One region of the Pseudoalteromonas sp. XMcav1-K genome, then DNA from elsewhere that is predicted to be linked to it. Evidence: riboswitches for the same ligand, from Rfam matches in the RefSeq annotation. Region 1 holds a riboswitch; the other holds the start of a gene.

Region 1 (7,669 bases):
AGCCAGACACCAGTTTTTTATTGATTGCTTTAAGCTCTGAAAGCAATGATAAATCGATTTGAGACATATAAATTAATCCGATGAGACTGAACGTGCGAGATACGGCTTGAGCGTAAGCTGCTTATTACCGCTTTGAATGGTCACTTGCTCGCCGTGGGAAATAGCGAGCGTATTATCGCTTGCTAGTTTTTGGTAAAGGTATAATAACTCGTCAGTTTCTAGTTCATCATAGGTGGTGGTTAAGAAATCCATAATAGACGATTTTTTGCTGCGTTTAGCTTGCGTAAAGCGTTGTTTTACTTGATTGTAATCAGGAATATTAGGTGCAATGTATTGATTTACCGCACTCATATCCGGTAATTCGTATTCGTCGTGCTCAAATTCTGCAAGCTCAGCCATGTACGCAGTGATTTGGTTGTTAGAACCAAGCGATAATCGCTGCGCCTCTGAGCTGAAATATGGCATAAATTCGCCAAGGATTTTATCCACCCCTTGTTTACGAATAAGCGCAAGCACTTCTGAGGTTTGCTTGGTTAGCTGGGTATTGCGGCGCAGTTCTTCACGCAGTGGCAATAATACATCGGCACTTTTGGTAAGAGATTGCTGACCAATTAAATACATATCTAAAATACGGCTGCGCAATTGCTCTAGCTGGCGCTTTTCGTGTTTAAATTTGCCAAGGGTGGTGAAGTGAATAATCAAGTCACTCAGTGAGGCTTCAATTTGCTCAAAACACAGCTTAAATTCGCCGCCAATATCGACCATATTTAGCATTGGTTCAATGTATTCATCAAATGCTTCGATGACCGCTTTATAGCGTTTTGCCAGCGTTAAATTAGAGTCGTTAGATTTAGCTTGTTCAACAAGGTTAAAAATAGCGTTTTGATTATGTTGGAATAATTTAACAATTTTACGCACGCGCTCATCCATAATGCGGGCGTTTCGTTTAATTTCCATTTCATCGTCGTTAAAGCCAGCGTTAGATAAACGTTGGTTTAAGCGCGCCAAATCGTCAACGAGTACGTGAATCTCGCCAACGAGGCCAAGGCTTTCTTCTTGCAATAAAAACTGCGAAAAATCAGCAATTGCTCGGTTAATTTCGAGCTGCGACGATTTAGCTAAAGGTATGATGATCTCTAGCTGGATCAACTTGTTAATTTGCTTAAATACCGCCTCGGAAGAGAGTTTTGGTTCTAACTTTTTTAACAAGCTTTGGGCATCTTGGAAGCTAAAATCGCCAAAATCAAAGCGTTTAATTAAGGCTTCAATCAGTGACCAATTGTCTACCAAGGTTGCTAGAATTCTTTTAGGTGGGATCATATTTATCCACGTTAACTTGATATCTATCCAAAAAGTAAATTTTTTATAAAAAAAATGTGTAATTAGACTAAAACCGTAGTGGTTTTAGGTAATCTTCAGTGCTACACTTCGCGCCGCTCAACAGGCTTCTTATCGACCGCAGGTTGGGTGTTCGTTCAAATTTTTAACTCAACTCTACAGGTTAAAATAACAAGATGGTGTCAGGTGTTATTCTCGCGCTGATAATAATCGCATTCGTGCTGATTGTTATAGAGGATATTATCCATGTAAACAAAGCCAAAACAACGCTATTTTTTGGAACTTTGTGCTGGATTATTCTCTTTATTTCCCCTTTACATGGGCAAAGCCCAGAATCTGTTCAAAAAGAACTCGATCATAATATTTTAGAAATTGCGACCTTATGGTTGTTTTTGATGGCAGCGATGACCTTTGTTGCTTATTTAAACTCCAAAGGGTTTATTCAAAGCTTGGTGCATAGGGTATTGCCGAGTGAAATGAGCGAACGCAATTTAATGTATTTAATCGGTGCGTTTGCATTTTTCTTCTCGTCGATTTCTGACAACATCACGGCAACATTGATATCACTGGCGGTTGTGATGTCGTTAAAGCTTGATGCCAAAAAACTTATTAAGTATGCCACGCTTATTGTATTTGCAGTGAACTCGGGTGGGGTATCGCTTATCACCGGTGATGTAACTACTTTAATGATTTTCCTTGCAGATAAAGTCACCATAGCTAACTTGTTGTTACTTGTGGCTCCTGCTGCGTTATCGGTATTTATTTTAGCCGCGATGCTAAGTTTGGGCATGAAAGGCACCATTACGTTTGAAAAAGTCGAACTGCGCCGCATTGAAAAAACCGATATTACCATTGCCTGTATTTTTGTTTCGACCATCGTAGCGACGCTGATGTTTAGTGTGTGGTATCACATTCCGCCATTATTAACCTTCTTATTTGGTTTATCGCTAATGTTCTTAGTTGCGCAATTCTTAATGCGCAAAAAAGACGTGAATAAAAAGATTATCGATTACGTGCGTGAAATTGAGTACGACACCTTATTATTCTTTGTAGGTGTGTTACTACTTGTAGGTGCAATGAAAGAGATTGGTGTGTTGAATCAATTTACCCACCTTTATGAAGTACTTGCACCTGAATATGCAAACTACTTTATGGGTATTTTGTCAGCGGCCGTAGATAACGTACCGCTTACCGCAGCACTACTAAAAGCAGATATTGTAATGGATACACGTCAGTGGTTAACCTTTACCTATGCAACCGGTGTAGGCGGCTCAATGCTGATTATCGGTTCAGCAGCGGGCATTATTGCAATGAGCAAAATTAAGGAACTGACCTTTGTAAGTTACCTGCGCATGTTTATGTATTTGATGATTGCCTACACCATTGGTTATTCATCATCGTATTTAGTTGGTTGTTTATTTCTTAATTAGTGATTGACAGCTAGACGGCTAAACGGTAAATTTCAAAAGCTTTCTTTTTAGAAGGCTTTTGTTTGTGTGCTTATTAAGTATTCAAACACAGAAGAGGTGCATTAACCAGGTAGTAGATTCGAGGGCGCATTCCCGACGACGGTCTATCAGGGGGTTAACTGCCGAGGAGTGATCTGGATTTGTGGCCAGCTTGCTTCGGTTCTAGAAGTTGAATCTTCGGGACTGTCACCTGTAACAGGTGGAGAGCTTCTGGCAGAGACTATCCTGATGTAATCAATCACGTTCCTTGCCAAGTTCTCCTTATTAAGATTTAAAGGAGAGACCGTGTCTAATTCGAGTATTAATGTAGCAAAATTTGGTGGTACCAGTGTCGCAGACTATGACGCTATGGTGCGCTGCGCCGAAATTGTTATATCAAACCCAAGCACCCGTTTAGTTGCCGTAAGTGCAAGCTCTGGTGTTACCAATCATTTAGTAAGCCTTGCAAATGACGATTTAACGGACGTTGCGCGCCAAGAACATATTGACGCCGTGGTAGCTATTCAGCACAAAATTACTGAAAAACTCACATTAGATGACGACATTACCGAAGGTTTTTTAGCAACACTTGAAGCGTTTAAAACCTTTGCATTACAAAACGAATTTGATGACAAAGCAAGCGACGAGCTATTAAGTTTTGGTGAGCGTTTATCATCGTATTTATTTACCCAAGTTTTACGCAGCTTAGGCGCACAATCGCTGCGCTTTGACGTACGCGAAGTGCTAGCGACCAATTCACATTTTGGTAAAGCAGAACCGAATGTTGAACGCACTCGTGAATTAGCACAAGCAAACTTATTGCCGTTATTAAGCGAAAACATTGTAGTTACCCAAGGTTTTATTGGTGCAAATAGCCAAGGTGACACAACCACGCTTGGCCGTGGCGGTTCTGATTACAGTGCAGCATTATTGGCTGAAGCGGTTGACGCAAAAGCTGTTTACATTTGGACAGACGTAGTGGGTATTTTTAGTACAGATCCTCGTTTATGTGTAAAAGCGGCGCCGATTGCTAAACTGAGCTTTGATGAAGCGGCAGAAATGGCAACCTTTGGTGCCAAAGTGTTACACCCTGCAACTATTTTACCAGCAAGCCGCAGTGGCATTAGTGTGTTTGTTGGTTCAAGTAAAGCGCCAGAGCAAGGTGGTACATGGATTGAGAAAGAAAAGTCTGAGCAAGCCGGTATTCGCGCAGTAACCCAGCGTAAGAATCAGATTTTATTGACCCTTAAAAGCCCAGAGATGCTGCTTGCTAGCGGCTTTCTAGCACGCGTTTTCACTATTTTAGCGAAATACAATATTTCGGTAGATTTAGTTACTACCTCTGAAATCAGTGTTGCGTTAACGCTCGATAATGCGCCAAATGCATCACGCCCGGAGCTTGATCAAGCTTGTCTTGATGAGTTAAGCGAGTTTTGTCATGTAACGGTCGAGAATAATTTAACTCTGGTGGCATTAATCGGCTCTGAAATTCAATTACGTCACGGCGAAATTAATTTAATGGGTGTACTCAGTGATTTTAATATTCGTTTAATTTGCCATGGTGCAAGTAAGCACAACCTGTGTTTCTTAGTTGAGCAAACTGAATCAGATAACGTGGTGCAAGCGATTCATAGCCGTTTGCTCGAAGCCTGTTAAATCGGGTTTAAGGGAAACTTCAACAAGCGCTGGTGGCTGTTTAACAGTCATTGGCGTTGCCATACTAAAATCAAACCCATTAATTTGGCAGCTATAGGCTGCTAAATTATGTTTTGCATAACCGTGATATACATTAGGCGAAAGCAGCTGGGCAATTGGCATGGCAACAGCTTTAGCAAGGGCCTCTTTTAATGTCCAAATACGAAAAAAAGTATCGGACATAGGGTTTGCTGCTTCAATTGCTCGAATTTCATCTTGATGATAAAAGTGTTTGGCTAATTTTAAAAAAGGGCGCTTTTGCGACATAAACTCAAGGTCGATGCCCATACGCTCTGGATCATGTGCTAAATATACCGCAACCCAGCCTTTGGAATGACTTATCACCAGTGAAAGTGGCAGGGCGTTGTTTTGATACTTAATCACCAAACGTGCAGTGTGTTCATCAAAAAAGGTGGTGAGTTCAGCGGCTTCATACGCAAAGAACTGTTGCGCTAATTGCTTAATTAAATAACGCGAGGCTAAGTATTCGCGTTTAGCGCTTTCTAACTTACGCCTTTCTAAAATGCTAATTTCATGCGCAGATAATAAACTTGTGATGTTTATTTGGTCGAAATTAAGGGCTTGGCTATTGGCTATAACTAAATTAATTGGTGACTTAGGGCTTAGCACGCTAAAATGCGCGCGCTCAGGCGAGATGCCTGTGATTGGTGGTTTTTTGTTGTTAATCGTTTCCATACCCGATAGATTAGTCTTTTAGCCAAGCGCAGTTTTACAATTTGCTGCAGTATATCTTGCTTGGTTACGTAAGTCGTGGTGTAGATAATAAAAATAAGAGTTCAATATGGCACAAATTAGAGATGGCTTTCAAAGTCGCTTAGGTTTTGTATTAGCGGCGGCAGGCGCCGCGGTCGGCTTAGGTAATATTTGGGGCTTCCCAACACAAGCGGCAAACCACGGTGGTGGTGCATTTTTGTTGGTTTACTTTATTGTAATTTTTTTACTGGCGTTACCTGCGCTTTTTACTGAACTCTATATTGGCCATAGTGCACAAGCGAACCCCGTAAAGGCGTTGGCTGAAGCGTGCCAATCTACCAGCAAGAAAATGGGCGCGGCAGCAGGTTATATTGGCCTTGGCGGCGCCATTGTTATGCTCAGCTTTTACAGCATTGTTGCTGGCTGGATGCTGGCATTTGCACTTGAACCAATCGCCACATTCTTTGGCCTTACCGACATTGCAAACTTCTTAAAATCAGATTCAATATTGCGCAACTTTATTTTTACGCCGCTGATGCTGATATTAACCGCCAGTATTATTTTAAAAGGGGTTAAGTCGGGTATTGAGGTGTGGTCGCGCCGATTAATGCCGGTTTTATTGGTGTTACTGCTTACGTTAATTGCCTATATTGCGACGTTAGATGGCGCAAGCGAAGGGTTTAATGCTTATTTAGTGCCTGATTTTAGTAAAGTCACTGATCCAGATTTAATTATTGCAGCAATGGGGCAAGCGTTCTTCTCGTTATCGCTGGGTGTTGGCTGCATGATGATTTACGGCTCGTATCTAAAACGTGATGCAAACGTTGCAAAAATGTCGATTTCGGTTGCCATGCTTGATACCAGCGTTGCGTTTTTAGCGGGCTTGTTGATTATTCCTGCACTTTATGTGGCACAAGCGCAGGGTGTTGAGATTATGCAAGGTGGTAAGTTGATTGGTGAAGGGCAATTAATTTTCGCTGTGTTACCTCAGCTGTTTGCTACCTTAGGTGCCTTTGGTTTAGTGGTGGCGTTTGTCTTTTTTGTATTAATGTCGATTGCATCGCTAACGTCAACAATTTCATCGACAGAAATTCCAGTATCGTTTTTAGTCGAAAACCATGGTTTTGATAGAAAACCCGCAACTTGGCTGGTAACGGTTATTGTGGGTATTTGTTCAAGTGTGATTATCGTTAACTTTGAATGGTTGTTTGGCTTAGTGATCACCGTATTTACCCAATATCAATTACCATTAATGGGGTTATTCTACTTTGTGGTTGTGGGGTGGCTTTGGAAGCGCGGTAACAAACTGCACGAATCAAACAAACTTGGTTATAAAGTGCTAGCAAATTATATTCGCTTTATTTGCCCAATCTTAATGTTAGCGGTGTTTGCTAACGTGGCATTTAAGTAATAGGTTATTGGTACAAAAAAGCGCGTTTTAAACGCGCTTTTTTTATAAGTTAAAATAGCTTTTAAAGCCGGTGAGTACGTTTGTGATTGCAACCGCTGTTAAAATTAAACCCATTACTTTACTAATAACGATAGCGCCCGCATTACCAATAAGTTTTTGAATTTTGCCTGCCATTAGCATTAATAAAAATGCTAAAAACACTACAGCTATCATTACGCCAGCAACTTGCGCTTGTTGCCACAAATCAACGCGGGCATTTTCGGTTGCAAGTACTGCCGCAAGCATAGCACCAGGCCCTGCAATAGAGGGCACGGCTAACGGGAAGATGGCAGTTTCATGATACTGCTTTACCAAGCGTACTTCTTCTTCAGGTTTACTTTCACCAAAAATCATCGAAAGCGCAAACAAAAACAGCACAATGCCGCCAGCGATTTGAAACGCCGATAAGGGGATTGCCATGGCGCTTAAAATGTACTCTCCGGCAATTACAAAAAATAGCAGGATCAGAGCGGAAACCAGTCCGGAAAGCATTGCAATTTTGCGTTTTGCTTTGGCGTCGAAACCGCGTGTCACAGCAATAAATACAGGTACTGTGCCAATGGGGTCGATAACCGCAAAAAACAAAATAAAGGTTGCTGCAAAGTCAATCATATAAAAATTTACCTTTTAATTTGACGTATTCAGGGTGAAAGCACGTATGTTGTTACATAGTGTATAACTTAATATTGTGCTTTTTATGTGTGAAAGGCGATTGAAAAATCACACAAAGCTTTATTAATTAAACGACCATTGTTGCGAGCCAAATGTTTTATTAATGGTAGCGTTATTCGACTGTGAACTGTAACCATTTAATGAATGTAATTGGCATTATAAGCACGCAATTATATCGGGTAATTGTATTTAAAACTGTAATTATGTGTACTGCTATTACCCGCTACTTTGCGTGTTCATCACCACAGGTTAGCTTACTTCATTCTCAAGTGGTTGCTGCAAACGAAACGCTGAAATATTGTCAAGTGTGGTCGCCACAATTTCGCTCATTGCTTCTTGGGTGAAAAAACCT
Region 2 (7,669 bases), on a different contig from region 1:
AGGTAGAATATAGTTGCGATTATGTGGCGTAATTACATTGGGATTGTTGGTGGTAACTTTTTCTCGGATAACGCGTTTATCAATTGCCGACATGTCATCCATATCTGTTATTTTCAAACACTTTTTCTTAACTTCAGCAAGTGTTTGCGAATCATCGCCTGCAGCAAGTTCGTTAAGAATACATTGCTTGGCGAGTTCTTTTTCAGAAGGGTCGTCGTTTGCAAATGCAAGCGAGCTGGCCAGTGAGAGTATTAAGCTAGAAGCTAAAAGGCGCATTAATTATATCCCTAAAATGAGTGAGCTTTTATTATAACCATTTTAGAAACATAAAAAAGGCGGCATATTTGCCGCCTTGTGCCCCAAAGGGGACTTCTCACGCAACTGTTACAATTCAAAGTAGTTTGTAAAAAATTTATAAAGCTCAGTGCCTTGATTTACGCTGGCTGACGCAAAGTGCAAAATTGCTATGCCATCTTGCTCTAGGGTAATTTCATTTAGTGGCTGTTCAGATAAATAGCGTTCCATACGTAAAATTTTGGCAATGGTATCGCCTGCTTTTACGTGGCTACCGAGCGCTGCTGTGTATTCAACCATGCCACCCATGGGCGCGTAATACGCAAGATAATCATCTAAATAACAGGCGTAGCGGGTAATGGCTTGTGGCTGGTAATGAGAATCTTGTAATGCTTCTTTATACGTTAAATAGCTTAGTATGCTGTTTGCATCGTTAGCGGCTTCTGTCAGGTCAATCTTTTCTTGTGAACCTAGCTCAACGGTAAAGGCTTCCACTAAAACGGGAATGTCGCGACCTGTTTTTTTATAGGCTTGGCTTAGTTGCCACCATGGACAAAAATTCGCTTCGTCCATTGCGCCATCAAATTCATTTGGAATAAGTAACACATGCTCAATATCAAAATAACGGGCACTGTCTTTAGCATATTCTGGGCAATATAAATGCTTCGCTGAGATTGGCCCTGTGTGTAGGTCGAGCACAATGTCTGCCTGATGCGCTAATTTTTGTAAGTTTAAAGCAATTCGCTTACCCGTATTGAGTGCGTAACTTGGCCCTTCTAAAATTTCGGCAGTTGCATTTATTAGGCGCGATTTAAACGCACTTTTAATTGTTGCGATATCAGCATCCTGATATTCCACAACAAAGCCATCGACCAAAGCCGAGTGGTTTTGATACATACGGTTCCAGTTGGTACCCGTAATTGGATCAAATCGTCCTAGGGTAAACTCTCCTGACTTTTGGTTGCAACCAATTGGGTTTGCATAAGGCACTAAGGTAATGTTTGATGCCAACGTCTCGCGCTTCAGTTTTTCAAGTAACTGATATATCACCGCGTTGCCTTGTACTTCTGCACCATGCATATTGGCTTGAATATACACATTTGGCCCTGTGCCGTTTCCTTTGAGGCGATAAACCGGAATAGTCAGCGGTAAGCCGTTGGCAATTTCACCAACTTGAATGTTTTCTTGGGTGATTAGGTTCATAGTTACCTCAAGTAATAATCAGCGCTTTCGCTTTGTCTGACACATGTTACGACGCCATTTTTTACGACAAATTCTGCGGGTAATTCATGGCATAAAAAGTACGGCATACTTTCAGTAAAGCCATACGCGCCACATTGGGAAAAAATAAGCCAGTCAGTGTCGTTAATATCGTTGGCTAATTCAAACTCGCCTAAGCTATCTAGTGCTGTACAAAGCGGTCCGTGCACTAAATAGGGTTTAGTTTTGCTGTCTGTTTCACGCAATAACTCCGCAGGGAATGCCTGATTGGTAACCGCAGGGCGTAAAATGTGGTTAATGCCGCCAGCAACAATAAGTTGATTAGCACCGTAGTTTTGCTTTTGTTCAACGACAGGATTGGCATAAAAACCCACTTCGCCAACCGCATAACGGCCGAGTTCCATCCAAAGCTCTTCGCAACCTACCGAGTGCTTTATTGTTGCCAATGCATCTACTAATTCCTGCCAGACAAGCTCTGTGCTTGATGTGCAATAAGGAATGCCTAGGCCGCCGCCTAAATCTAAAATACGTAGATCAAATCCGAGTTGCTTACTTAAACTTTGTAATGGTGCAATCATGGCACGCCAAAGCTCAGCTAGCTTCTCTGTGCTGAGCATATTGCCCCACTGAAAAATATGTAAACCAGCAAAGTCGAGCGCTGGGTAATCGGCAATATTCAACGTGGACCATTCGTCACAGCCAAGGCCAAACGGTGTTAAGCTATCGCCACCAAGAGGATTCTTTTCACTGTCTGGCCAGCGCAATTGCACTCGCAATAAAATGCGCAGGGTTAGGTTATGTTCACTAGCAGCTTGGTTTAACCAAGCCACTTGGTTGTGACTTTCAGCGACAAAGGTGCGAACACCTTTATCGAGAAAGTGCCGGATCTGCTTTTTCGATTTTGCAGGTCCAGTGTTGAGCACACGTTTTGCGTCTATGCCTTGGGCTAAAACTTGGTTTAGTTCACCGCTGCTTGCTACATCAAAGTCAAAGCCACATTTATCTAACGTTTGGATAATCGCTGAAAGCGGGTTTGCTTTTACTGCGTACCACAGTTTCACCACATTTTGTGATGTAAGCTGCGTTAGATGCGCTTCTAGCTTATCTAAATCGTATAGATAAAATGGCAGATCTGTTTGTTGGCAAAGCTCTGCAAGTAATTGACGTTGTGGTGTGCTCAAAAAGCTCATTAACGTAAAGCCTCTTCCAGTTCTAATGATGCATCGCTTTGTTCATCACGATATTTAACGATAAGCGCACATGACATGCTTAAGCCTTGCTCGCGGCCCCATTCACTTGATGAAGGGCGTGAACCTGGAATAACAATCGCATTTTCTGGAATTGGTTCGCCTTTTTCTAAAACGCGCTCATTTACACAGTCATAAACAGGAATAGTCGCAGAAAGACGCACGCCAGGTGCTAGTACCGCACCTTTTTTAACTACAACGCCTTCAACGATGACACAACCTGCGCCGATAAATGCATCATCTTCAATTACTACAGGGCTTGCGCCAACAGGCTCTAATACACCGCCAATTTGCACTGCAGCACTTAAATGTACGTTTTTACCAATTTGAGCGCATGAGCCTACTAATGCATGGCTATCAACCATAGTGCCGGTATCGATGTAAGCGCCAATATTCACATAGGCTGGTGGCATAATCACTGTGCCGCTTGCAACATAGGCACCTGGGCGAACACTCGTACCACCTGGCACCATGCGTACACCTTCTTGTGCAGAAAAGCCGCGTACAGCAAGGTTATCTTTATCTACAAAACCACCTGGAAACTCAGTGTTAGTACCATTTTTGAAAACATCTAAAATGCCTTTTTTAACTTCAACGTTCGCGTGCCAGTTACCATTTTCATCTTGGTTTGCTGCGCGTAAGGTGCCGTTTTCTAGGTTTTTTAATAGTTCTTGCCAGTTCATAGTACTTCTCTCTTAATTCCAAGATAAAATTGTTTGATTAGCAGCGAGAATTGCTGCAGGTGATTCCAGCTCATGATGGGTAAGCGGTGGACGTAAATTTGGGGTGTTGAGCTTGCCTTGTTGGTGCATTAGCACTTTTACCGGCACAGGGTTAGCTACTTCAAATAAGCTATTTACCGCGTCGCTCCAAGTAGTAAACAGGTTTGGTGTGCCTAAAAGCGATCTGCGAACAAACTCTGCGGTTTGTTTAGGCCATGCGTTAGCAGCAACCGATACTAAACCTTTTGCGCCAGCTTGGGCAAAATATGGCATTAAGGCATCATCGCCACTGTAAATAGCTACATTAGGATTGCTGCTTCTAAATACTTCAAATTTACTAATGTCACCACTAGCTTCTTTTAAAGCCCATAAGTTAGTGTGATGACTTAATGCGGATAACAGTTCAGGAGCAAGTGCCACGGCGCTGCGTCCTGGCACGTTATACAACATGCAGGGAAGCTCTGTGGCACTAAGTAATGCATCAAACCACTGAATTTGGCCTTTAATGCCGGGTTTGGCGTAAAGTGGTGAACCTAGTAATAGTGCGTCAATCGGTTGTTGGTTACAGAATTCTAACCACTCAAGTTGTTGCGGTAAGTTGACCCCGCCTACAGCAACCATCAAAGGTACCGTCGGTGATAAGTCACAGACAAAACGCACGATTTGCTGCTGCTCTGCGATGGTTAATGCTAAACCTTCACCTGTGCTGCCGAGTAATAAAATGCCATTGTTGGCATCTTGTTGATCTGCTACTAATTGCGCAAGATTGTCATAGTCAACTTCACCCGTCTCAGTGAAAGGGGTGACTAATGCAGTCCACAGCGGGTACTGCGTTAAATTAAATTGTGATTTCATCTCTAGCGAACTTAATATGTGTTCGAAGAAGGGATAAGAGAAAGGCTTAGTCCAGCTTCGAACAACTAAAAATTCGAAGAGCAATGGACTTAAAAAATAGATAAGGCGAATGGCCTTATTTTTCTAAGACCAGAAGCTCTCCACCAAACATATTTACTTAATACAAGTAATTGGTGACAGTCGCCGGGATTCAGCCCAAGCGCCCGAGATAAGTTATCAGCAAAAAAGCTTATCTCTCGGCGTTAATTCCCCTCATTCAGTGTCATTGGAGTTTGCTCCCCTCAACTGAATTACCTGAATAACGCACCTCTTCCAGCCCTAAGCTAGCCGCTATTTTAAATAGCCACTAACGTAAAATAGGGTGATTGAGCGGCAATTGAAACATTTTGGACGTCTAAATGTCAATAAAATTTATTTTAGAGCAATGTAATCGCGTGATGTTTAATGATATAACTAGCGGCTATTGCGGTTGAAATTAAGTAAAAATAGTTAGTTGTGAGAAAGTTAGTATTTCTGTTGTGCGTTGTTATAAGCTTGCCATGCGATGCATCGGTGAAAAAAACCTATGAGGAATCGTTTGCGTCCTCGGTAGTATTAAGTGACTCTGACGTTGTGCGCTTTGGCTTTGGTAATTTTGACCCGGTTAATATTTTAGAGCAACTCGGTGATGATGCAGGCGATAAAAATGTAAATTTAAGAACTCAGCTACAAGTATTTGCACTGCCTTATACCTACACGTTAGACGAAGATTCACGCGTAAATACGCACTTTTCTTATATTTCACAATCGCAAGACATATTGCTGGATGATGTGGCTATACCTGACGACAGCCATGATCAAATCTTCACCGCTTATGCCGATTATGAAACAGCGCTGTATCGTTACGATAATTGGTTGTTAGAAGGCTCAATTGGTGCGCATGTTATGCATTACGACAATATTCATGACTACAACAGCCCTGAAAGCCGCGCCGCCAAAGCAGAAGTGGAAGGTATTTATTTTAATACAACTGCAAACTCAGTTTTAACCGATATGGGGTTAACTCTCAGTCGCAGAAAAGCCAGTCGTTGGGGGCATTGGTTAGTTAAATCGAGCTATAATCACTTCTTTGGTAAAGGATTTGGTGGTGATGATGCAACACGTGATTCAACCCCATCAGGTTGGTATTTTGCGAATAGCGTCAGGGCAACCATAAAGCTCGACCAAAAATTAAAACATACAGAGTCAATCTATCTTAAATTTCAACGTGTTGATTTGGGTGGAGACGCACGTAGCGCCTTTAGCACTGGCCATTATTATGAGTACGGTGGCGGCTTATTAATCGACACTCGGCCATGGACATCTTGGTTTGATAATATCGGCATTGGCTTGCATTACAACGAGGGTAGTGTACTTAGTGGCGGCAGTATTGTAATCTACTTTAACGAAGAGTAACTCCAACTCACTGTAATCGTTATCACTCTAGTGGGCTTAACGCCATGCTAACTAGGCCTAAAATTATCGGTGTAACGCAATATTATCAGATAAAAGTCGCCTTATTAGTATATCATTTGTTCAGCGCAATATTTGAATATAGACGTAAAGAGTTGGTGAACGCCATTAATATAAAAGGACTTAGATAATGATTCTATTACCGCTTATAACGCTGTCTGCAAGTGTCTTGAGTGCAGCTGATACATCTGATTTAGCAAACAAAACCGAACAACTTCACTTAAATACCATTGTCAATGCTGAGGCAATTAAACGTGTGCCGCCTAAATATCCAATCAATGCTGCGCGTGACGGTAAAGAAGGTTGGGTGCAGCTAAGTTTTGTAGTCGAACCAGACGGTTCAACATCTAATGTTATTGTTGAAGATTCCTCTAATGAGGCATTTGAAAAGTATGCACTGCGCTCAATCAAAAAGTGGAAATACTCACCAGCCACTAAAGATGGAAAGCCAATTCAGCAATGTCGAAATCAAGTACAATTGGACTTTAAATTAAGTAATGTCCCCAAAGGTGCATCAAAGTGGTTCTTTAGGCAATATCGCTCGGCAATGGATTTTTTAGAGGAAAATAAAGTCGCTGAGGCCGAAGAAATAGCGAAGAAGATCGAAGAAAAAGGTCGTTGGAATGCGTATGAAGATATGTATTATTCAATTCTTACCTCCCTTATCGCTGAAAAAAATACCAACCCAAAGGCCGAGCTAGCAGCAATTAAAAAGGTTTTGTCTTATAACGACTTACAAAAGGAAGCACAATACAGCTCGCTTGCTGCGCGTGCATTTAGTTTAGCGGTAGAGCTACAGGAATATGGTGATGCGCGTTCGATTTTTACAACACTTAAAAGGCATTACCCTGAAAATGAAAAGTTGGCGATGCTTACGCCTTACTACAATCAAGTAACTGCGTATTTAAAAAGCGACAAACCTATTATAATTAATGCACAAATAAGTAAGCGTGATTTTTGGAGCTATCAGCTCGAACGCAGTGCTTTTATTATTGATAATGTGGAAGGCAATTTAACTAATCTTGAAGTGCGTTGTGATAATCATCATTCCCAATTTTTGGTTGAGTCAGGCAATAAATGGCAAATTCCTGAGTCTTGGGGAAGCTGTTCTGTGTATGTGTTTGGCGATAGCAATGCCAAGTTTACATTGGCCGATGTTCACGGCGAACAAAAAATCTAAATAATAAAAAAGGCGCTTAACGCGCCTTTTTTAGTTACTTGTTGCGTATTTTATTTACGCACTTTGATATCACCTACACCTACTTCGGCTTCAATGCTGTGCTCACCTGCGCCAGAGTAACGTGTTTCAGAGCTAACAATATTACGTGTGCTTTCTAAGTCACCACTAAAGCCTTTAATGCTAGTATCGCCAACGCCTGTTGATAGTTCGATGCGCTTAAAGTCATCAAGTACTGTATCGACACGAATTGAACCAACACCTACTTCTGCTTCAAGTGAGTTTTCAAGTTTTTCTACATCAATGCTGCCAACGCCAATTTCAATGTCGATCGCTGCATGCTTTGGCACTTTTACAACCCATTCTTGACTTAAGTTTTCTTCATCAATTTCCAGTGAAATACGGTTATCACGAACGCGTTTACTTAGTTCTATATTTGATACATCACGATTTTTTGAAAACCAGCCTTCGTCTTTGCCCTCAATTTCAATTTCAATGCTAAGCTCGTTGCTATCTACAGTGATAATTTCGATGCTGCCCACAGGGAAATCAATTTCAAGATTTTGGCCTTGGTTTAATGTAAGAGTTTCAGTAATACGTTTTTCATCGCCAGCATAAAGATTAGTTGAGATACTTGCGGCGATTAATGTCATTGCTAACGC

What was found. Region 1 has a riboswitch for lysine ahead of lysC (lysine-sensitive aspartokinase 3). Riboswitches for the same ligand answer to the same signal wherever they lie in the genome.
Region 2: linked by a shared signal. The riboswitch ahead of dapA (4-hydroxy-tetrahydrodipicolinate synthase) and the one ahead of lysC (lysine-sensitive aspartokinase 3) in region 1 are both predicted to bind lysine.

Annotation. Positions count from the first base shown of each region.
Region 1 covers NZ_JBIPJE010000043.1:92,333-100,001, forward strand. The annotation lists gene ACHSBP_RS10690 (hypothetical protein) at 1-67, opposite strand, end outside; gene ACHSBP_RS10695 (hypothetical protein) at 73-1,320, opposite strand; gene nhaD (sodium:proton antiporter NhaD) at 1,515-2,768, shown strand; lysine riboswitch at 2,852-3,025, shown strand; gene lysC (lysine-sensitive aspartokinase 3) at 3,156-4,442, shown strand; gene ACHSBP_RS10710 (4'-phosphopantetheinyl transferase family protein) at 4,392-5,177, opposite strand; gene ACHSBP_RS10715 (sodium-dependent transporter) at 5,284-6,606, shown strand; gene ACHSBP_RS10720 (MarC family protein) at 6,649-7,257, opposite strand; gene ACHSBP_RS10725 (2-hydroxyacid dehydrogenase) at 7,567-7,669, opposite strand, start outside.
Region 2 covers NZ_JBIPJE010000031.1:46,992-54,660, forward strand. The annotation lists gene ACHSBP_RS04860 (phospholipase A) at 1-276, opposite strand, end outside; gene ACHSBP_RS04865 (succinylglutamate desuccinylase/aspartoacylase family protein) at 385-1,497, opposite strand; gene ACHSBP_RS04870 (PLP-dependent decarboxylase) at 1,500-2,705, opposite strand; gene ACHSBP_RS04875 (2,3,4,5-tetrahydropyridine-2,6-dicarboxylate N-succinyltransferase) at 2,705-3,445, opposite strand; gene dapA (4-hydroxy-tetrahydrodipicolinate synthase) at 3,458-4,339, opposite strand; lysine riboswitch at 4,465-4,659, opposite strand; gene ACHSBP_RS04885 (Solitary outer membrane autotransporter beta-barrel domain) at 4,835-5,773, shown strand; gene ACHSBP_RS04890 (energy transducer TonB) at 5,961-7,010, shown strand; gene ACHSBP_RS04895 (hypothetical protein) at 7,061-7,669, opposite strand, start outside.